2 linked regions of the Streptomyces clavuligerus genome follow. The protein of the gene in region 2 interacts with the protein of the main gene of each other region in a pairwise test. Links are inferred from orthologs where the notes say so. Each region holds a gene or a part of one and is shown on either strand. Other genes may lie near its edges.

What was found.
Region 1: the proteins of rpe (region 2) and eno interact in binary tests that used the Escherichia coli proteins (3 or more experiments, as listed by UniProt). The link is inferred for Streptomyces clavuligerus from one-to-one orthologs.

What each region holds. Positions count from the first base shown.
Region 1 is NZ_CP027858.1:4,132,642-4,135,858, reverse strand. Bases 98-3,004 are described here. They hold eno (phosphopyruvate hydratase), read right to left. Parts: upstream 2,241-3,004; coding sequence 954-2,240; downstream 98-953. Other genes in these bases: CRV15_RS17380 (LysM peptidoglycan-binding domain-containing protein), read right to left, coding at 2,554-3,004; CRV15_RS17395 (FtsB family cell division protein), read right to left, coding at 240-710; CRV15_RS17400 (DUF501 domain-containing protein), read right to left, coding at 98-131. Also shown: more of CRV15_RS17400, read right to left, coding at 1-97; more of CRV15_RS17380, read right to left, coding at 3,005-3,217. UniProt on the Escherichia coli protein: Catalyzes the reversible conversion of 2-phosphoglycerate (2-PG) into phosphoenolpyruvate (PEP). It is essential for the degradation of carbohydrates via glycolysis.
Region 2 is NZ_CP027858.1:5,846,354-5,849,622, reverse strand. What follows is about bases 149-3,107. They hold rpe (ribulose-phosphate 3-epimerase), read right to left. Parts: upstream 1,992-3,107; coding sequence 1,305-1,991; downstream 149-1,304. Other genes in these bases: CRV15_RS24740 (RsmB/NOP family class I SAM-dependent RNA methyltransferase), read right to left, coding at 2,144-3,107; CRV15_RS24750 (sugar-binding transcriptional regulator), read right to left, coding at 149-1,079. Outside these bases: more of CRV15_RS24750, read right to left, coding at 99-148; more of CRV15_RS24740, read right to left, coding at 3,108-3,269. UniProt on the Escherichia coli protein: Catalyzes the reversible epimerization of D-ribulose 5-phosphate to D-xylulose 5-phosphate.

The sequences.
Region 1 (3,217 bases), 1.7 Mb from region 2 along the record:
GGCTGCCCGCAGGGGCAGCGGTGCGCGATCGCGCGCAGCCCGCGCGGCGGGCGGCCGAGCTGCTCCTTGAAGGCGGCGATGTCCGCTTCGGTCGGCTCGGTCGGTTCGGTGTGGGGAGGAGGGGTTTCCATGCCTGCCTTGGCTCTGCTCGTCTCGGTGGTTTCGCCGGGGCGGACGCCGGGGTGCCGCTCCGGCGGTCCGGCGGCGGGTCGGGGTGGTGGACCGGGGGGAGGTCCGGCTCAGCGGCGGTCCGCGCTGTCGACGCCGTCCCAGACCCTGGAGTACCAGGCCCGGCCGTCCACGTCGTCCCCGGGCCGCTCACGGGGCTCGGCGCCGGGGTCGATCATCGTGTATCCGGCCTCGCCCGGCAGCACATAGTGCAGATGCTCCCGTGCCAGCCGCCGGATATAACGGTCGTCCTGGAGCCGGGCCTTCTCGTCCCGGAGCTGTTCGACCGCGCGCTCGGCCTCCGCCATTCTCTCCCGCTGCTCGGCCATCTCGCCGCGCTGGGCGATGTACTGCCGCATCGGGTACGCGAGGGCGACCACCAGCGAGCAGACGACGAGCGCGAGGAAGGCGGCGCGGCCCGTGAGCCGGGAGCGGCGGGCCTGGCGCCGGTTCTGGGAGCGGTACACCCGGGCGGCGGTCTGCTCACCGATCAGCCGCAGCCTGGTCGCGGTGGAGAACCGGTCGCGGTTCTTCCCGGCCATTCGTATCCCGCCTCCCCTGTTCGCCGCTTCCGCCGCTTCCGCCGGTTTCGCCGCTTTGCTCGCTCGCGTTTGTTCGCTCGCACCGGGCGGCGTCCCCTGTCGTGTCCGGGGACGCGGACGCGGACGCGTCCCCGGACACGGTACGGGACCGCGGCCGGGGACGCCGGTACGACGGGCCAGGAGCCGGGCCGGGCGGCCCCGGGGATCTTCCCCGGTCCGTCCGGCCATCGGCTCCCGGGGCGGTCAGCCCTTGAAGCGGGGGAACGCGCTGCGGCCCGCGTAGACGGCCGCGTCGTCCAGGATCTCCTCGATGCGCAGGAGCTGGTTGTACTTGGCCACGCGCTCGGAGCGGGCCGGGGCGCCGGTCTTGATCTGGCCGCAGTTGGTGGCGACGGCCAGGTCGGCGATGGTGACGTCCTCGGTCTCGCCGGAGCGGTGGGACATCATGCACTTGAAGCCGTTGCGCTGGGCCAGCTCCACGGCGTCCAGGGTCTCGGTCAGCGAACCGATCTGGTTGACCTTGACGAGCAGGGCGTTCGCGGAGCCCTCCTCGATGCCGCGGGCCAGGCGCTCCGGGTTGGTGACGAAGAGGTCGTCGCCGACGATCTGGACCTTGGTGCCCAGCTTGTCGGTGAGGACCTTCCAGCCGGCCCAGTCGTCCTCGAAGAGCGGGTCCTCGATGGAGACGAGCGGGTAGGCCGCGACCAGCTCCTCGTAGTACTCGGTCAGCTCGGCCGCGGAGAGGGGCTTGCCCTCGAACTCGTAGACGCCGTCCTTGTAGAACTCGGAGGCGGCGACGTCGAGCGCCAGCGCGATGTCCTTGCCCGGGACGTAACCGGCCTCCTTGATCGCCTCAAGGATCAGGTCCAGGGCGGCGCGGTTGGAGTCCAGGTTCGGGGCGAAGCCGCCCTCGTCGCCGAGGCCGGTGGCCAGGCCCTTCTGCTTCAGGACCTTCTTGAGGGTGTGGTAGACCTCGGTGCCCCAGCGCAGGGCCTCGGAGAAGGACTCCGCGCCGATCGGGGCGATCATGAACTCCTGGATGTCGACGTTGGAGTCCGCGTGGGAGCCACCGTTGAGGATGTTCATCATCGGAACGGGCAGCAGGTGCGCGTTCGGGCCGCCGAGGTAGCGGAAGAGCGGCAGGTCGGACGCCTCGGAGGCGGCGTGGGCCACGGCGAGGGAGACACCCAGGATGGCGTTGGCGCCGAGGGAGCCCTTGTTCTCGGTGGCGTCCAGGTCGAACATCGCCTGGTCGATCAGGCGCTGCTCGGTGGCGTCGTAGCCGACCAGCTCCGGGCCGATCTGCTCGATGACGGCGAGGACGGCCTTCTCGACACCCTTGCCCTGGTAACGGTTCGGGTCACCGTCGCGGAGCTCGATGGCCTCGAAGGCACCGGTGGAGGCACCGGACGGAACGGCGGCACGACCCGTGCTGCCGTCGTCGAGGCCAACCTCGACCTCGACCGTGGGGTTGCCTCGGGAGTCCAGGATTTCCCGGGCTACGACGACGTCGATGGACGGCACGAGCATCTCCTTCTGGGATGTGACGCATGGGTGCAGGGCTCCGTTGGCCTTGCGACAAGAGCCTAACCGGCGGGCGGGGTCCATCCGGGCGGATGCCCGCCCGCTGGGACGAAAAAGGTAAAGAAGTAGAGCAGAGCGGGGCAGACCGCTGCATAGCTACTGCCGAGTAGCGATTCCCGGGAGCTGCGGCGCCGGGCCCCTGGCCGGGCCAGGGGCCCGGACATGACAGAGCCCCGGTCCGGCGCGCACGGGGGGAAGCGCACCGGACCGGGGCGGTCCGTCACCCGGGGCTTCCCGGGGCATCGGGGGAGGGCGGGGCTCAGCGCAGGTGGAGCTGCTGACCCACGTAGATCACGTCGGCGTTGTCGACGATGTCCTCGTTGAGCTGGAACAGCTTCTGCCAGCCGCCCTTGACCTTGTGGTCCTCGGCGATGGAGCTGAGGGTGTCACCGGCCTTGACCTCGTACTCGCCGTCACCCTTCAGGAAGCCCTTGGCCGGGGCCTGGGTCTGCGGGGCGGCCTGCTGCGGCGCCTGCTGGACCGGGGCCGGGGCGGTGCGCTCCACGGAACGGGTGGTCGGGGCCTCGGCGCGCTGCTGCGGCGCCGGGGCGGTCTGCTGCTTCGGGGCCTGCTGCACCTGCTTCGGCGCCTGCTGCTGCGGCTTGGGCTGGGCCGGGGCCGGGGCGGCGCTGCCGTACGGGGTGTTGGACAGGCCCACACCGCACTTCGGCCAGGCGCCCTTGCCCTGACCCGCGAGGGTCTTCTCGGCGATGGCGATCTGCTGCGCCTTGGTGGCCTTGTCGGCGGTCGGGGCGTAGGCGGTACCGCCGTACGCGGCCCAGGTGGAGGTCGAGAACTGGAGGCCGCCGTAGTAGCCGTTGCCGGTGTTGATGGACCAGTTGCCGCCGGACTCGCACTGGGCGACCTTGTCCCACTCGGCGGCGGTGGCGGCGGTGGCGGTGCTCGCACCGGCCAGCGGGGCG
Region 2 (3,269 bases):
GGCCCCGGCCCGAGCGGACCGGAGCCCCGCGCTCCGTACTCCTGGACGTCAGCCGTGCCTCCCGGAGACCGGCCGCGCGGACGCCCGCCGCGCAGATGTCAGTCGTCCGGGTCCGCCCGGTCCAGGGCCGGGCGGGGGCTCGGCGGCCCCGCGAGCAGATGGTCGGCGGCGGCCGTGTCCGTCACCAGGCTGGTGACCAGACCGGAGCGGAGCACCGCCCCGATCGCGTCCGCCTTGCGCTGCCCGCCCGCGATCGCCACGACCTCGGGAATCCGGCGCAGCCGGTCCGCCTCCACCGTGATGCAGCGCTCCCCCAGATCGCGGCCGACCCGGCGGCCGTCCCCGTCGAAGAGGTGCGCGGACATCTCGGCGGCGACACCGTAGGAGGCGTAGCGCGCCCGCTCCTCCTCGCTGAGCATGTCGTGGACCGTCGAGATGCCCGGCTCCCAGGACCCGATGGAGACGGCCGCGACGGTGACCTTGTCGAAGTACTCGAAAGCGCGGGCGATGCCCGTCTGATGGCGCAGCGCCGCCGCCGTCGCCGCGTCGGGCAGCAGCATCGGCGCGTAGATGGGGTGGGCGTCCCCGCCGGAGACCTGGGCCGCCCGCCGGACGGCCTCCACCGAGCCGCGCTCGGCGGTCCCCGCGTCGTACACCCCGGTGAGCTGGACGACCGTGCACGGGGGCAGCCGGTCGAGCGCGGCGGCCATATGGATCGTGGAGCGGCCCCAGGCCAGCCCCAGTACATCGCCCTCGGTGACCAGCTCGCCGAGGAGATCGGCCGCCACCTCGCCCAGGTTCTCCGGGTCGGGCGACTCCTCGGCCTCCGCCGGGGACTCGACCACGACCGCGTGGCGCAGCCCGAAGTGGGCGCGCAGCGCGTCGGACCGCTCGGCGTCCAGCTCCGCCGGGACCCTGATCTCGATCCGTACGAGATCACGCTCCAGCGCGGTCTCCAGTACGCGCGCCACCTTGAAGCGGCTGACCCCGAACTCCTCCGCGATCTGGATCTTGGATTTGCCCTCCAGATAGAAGCGGCGGGCCATGGCCGCCGCCTGCACCAGCTCCGCGGGTCCCATCCGCATGGCTGACCGGCCCGTCGACACCGCGATCTCCTTCACTGCTGTTCACACTCCGGAGCCGCCATCCTGTCAGATCCGGGCGTTGTTGATCAGCCCGAATGGGCCGAGTCCGATTCGTTCTGCGGGACGGGACCCCCGAGGGGGCCCGTCGTACCGCCCGGCTCCCGTCTCCGGGACCACCCGCCGGGCGGCGGCGCAACCGCTCCGCCGTTTCTCACTCTCTCAGTGATGGCACGCCCAGCCCGCCGTGGCGAGGGTCGCTTCGGCCTTCTCCCGCAGCGCGCGCACCGCCCGCGCCGGGTCGTCCGCCCCGTAGACGGCCGAACCGGCGACGAACACATCGGCGCCCGCCTCGGCGCACCGCTCGATGGTGGCATCGGAGACCCCGCCGTCGACCTGGAGCCACAGTTCGAGCCCGTGTTTGCCGATCAGCTCCCGGGTCCGGCGGATCTTGGGCAGCATGATGTCGAGGAAGGACTGGCCGCCGAAGCCGGGCTCCACCGTCATGATCAGGAGCATGTCCAGTTCGGGGAGGAGATCCTCGTACGGCTCGATCGGGGTGGCGGGCTTGAGCGCCATCGAGGCGCGCGCGCCCTTGGCCCGGATCTCCCGGGCGAGCCGGACCGGGGCCGCCGCCGCCTCCACATGGAAGGTGACCGATCCGGCCCCCGCCTCCACGTACTGCGGGGCCCAGCGGTCGGGGTCGGCGATCATCAGATGGCAGTCCAGCGGGGTGTCCGTCGCCCGGCCGAGGGACTCCACCACCGGCACGCCCAGGGTCAGATTGGGCACGAAGTGGTTGTCCATCACATCGACATGGAGCCAGTCCGCGCCATCGACGGCCTTGGCCTCGTCCGCCAGACGGGAGAAGTCGGCGGAGAGAATGCTGGGATTGATCTGTACGGCCATGGACCAAGCCTGCCATGTCCCGGGGCGGTTCCCGCCCCCGGACGGCCATCGGCTCCGGACCGGGGGCGGCCGGGAGGGCCACACCTCCCGACAAAACCGACATTTCCCATGCCGGGCCCGGGGTCGGGGCCCGGCCCAGGGGCGTGCGGGGCTCAGGCGGTACGGCGCAGCAGCGCCAGATACATCGCGTCCGTGCCGTGCAGATGCGGCCAGAGCTGGATGTCGGGGCCGTCCCCCAGCGCGGGCACACCGGGCAGCAGCGGCCGGGCGTCCACCCACTCCGCCGCGACGGGGTCACCGCCCCGGCCGCGCAGCACGTCGTCCACGACCACCCGGGTCTCGGCGAGATGCGGCGAACAGGTCGCGTACCCCACCACTCCCCCGACCCGGACGGCCCGCAGGGCCTCGCGCAGCAGCGAGCGCTGGAGCGGGGCGAAGCCCTCCAGGTCCTCGGAGCGGCGGCGCCAGCGGGCCTCCGGGCGGCGGCGGAGCGCGCCGAGGCCGGAGCAGGGGACATCCATCAGGACCCGGTCGAAGCTGTCCGGCCGCCACGGCGGACGGGTGCCGTCGGCGGTGATCACCTGGTACGGGCCCGGATTGCCGGCCAGCGAACGGGCCACCAGACCCGCGCGGTGCGGCTGCTTCTCGGCGGCGAGCAGGGTGGCCCCCCGCCCGGCGGCCACCCCCGCGAGCAGGGCCGCCTTGCCGCCGGGCCCGGCGCAGCCGTCGAGCCAGCGGGCGTCGGGGCCCTCCAGCGGGGCGTTCGCCAGCGCCAGGGCCACCAGCTGGCTGCCCTCGTCCTGGACCCCGGCGCGGCCCTCGCGGACCGCGTCCAGCAGCCCCGGCTCACCGCCCTCGGCCAGCCGGACCGCGTACGGCGACCAGCGGCCCGGGAGCCCCGAGTCCTCGCCGAGCGCCGCCAGCAGCTCCTCGGGCGTGGACCGGCCGGGACGGGCGACCAGGGTCACCTCGGGCCGCTCGTTGTCGGCCGCCAGCAGATCCTCGATCCCGGCCCGGCCGCCGCCCAGCGCGTCCCACAGCGCGGAGACGATCCACCGGGGGTGCGAGTGGACGACCGCGAGATGCTCCTCGGCGTCCTTCTCGTACGGCGGGGCGACCCGCTCGACCCAGGTGTCCAGGTCGTCCCGGGCGATCCTGCGCAGCACCGCGTTGACGAACTTCGCCCGCCCGTCGCCGAGGACCACCCGGGCCAGCTCCACCGTCGCGGAGACGGCGGCGTGGCTCGGGATACGGGTCCCCAGGAGCTGGTGGGCGCCG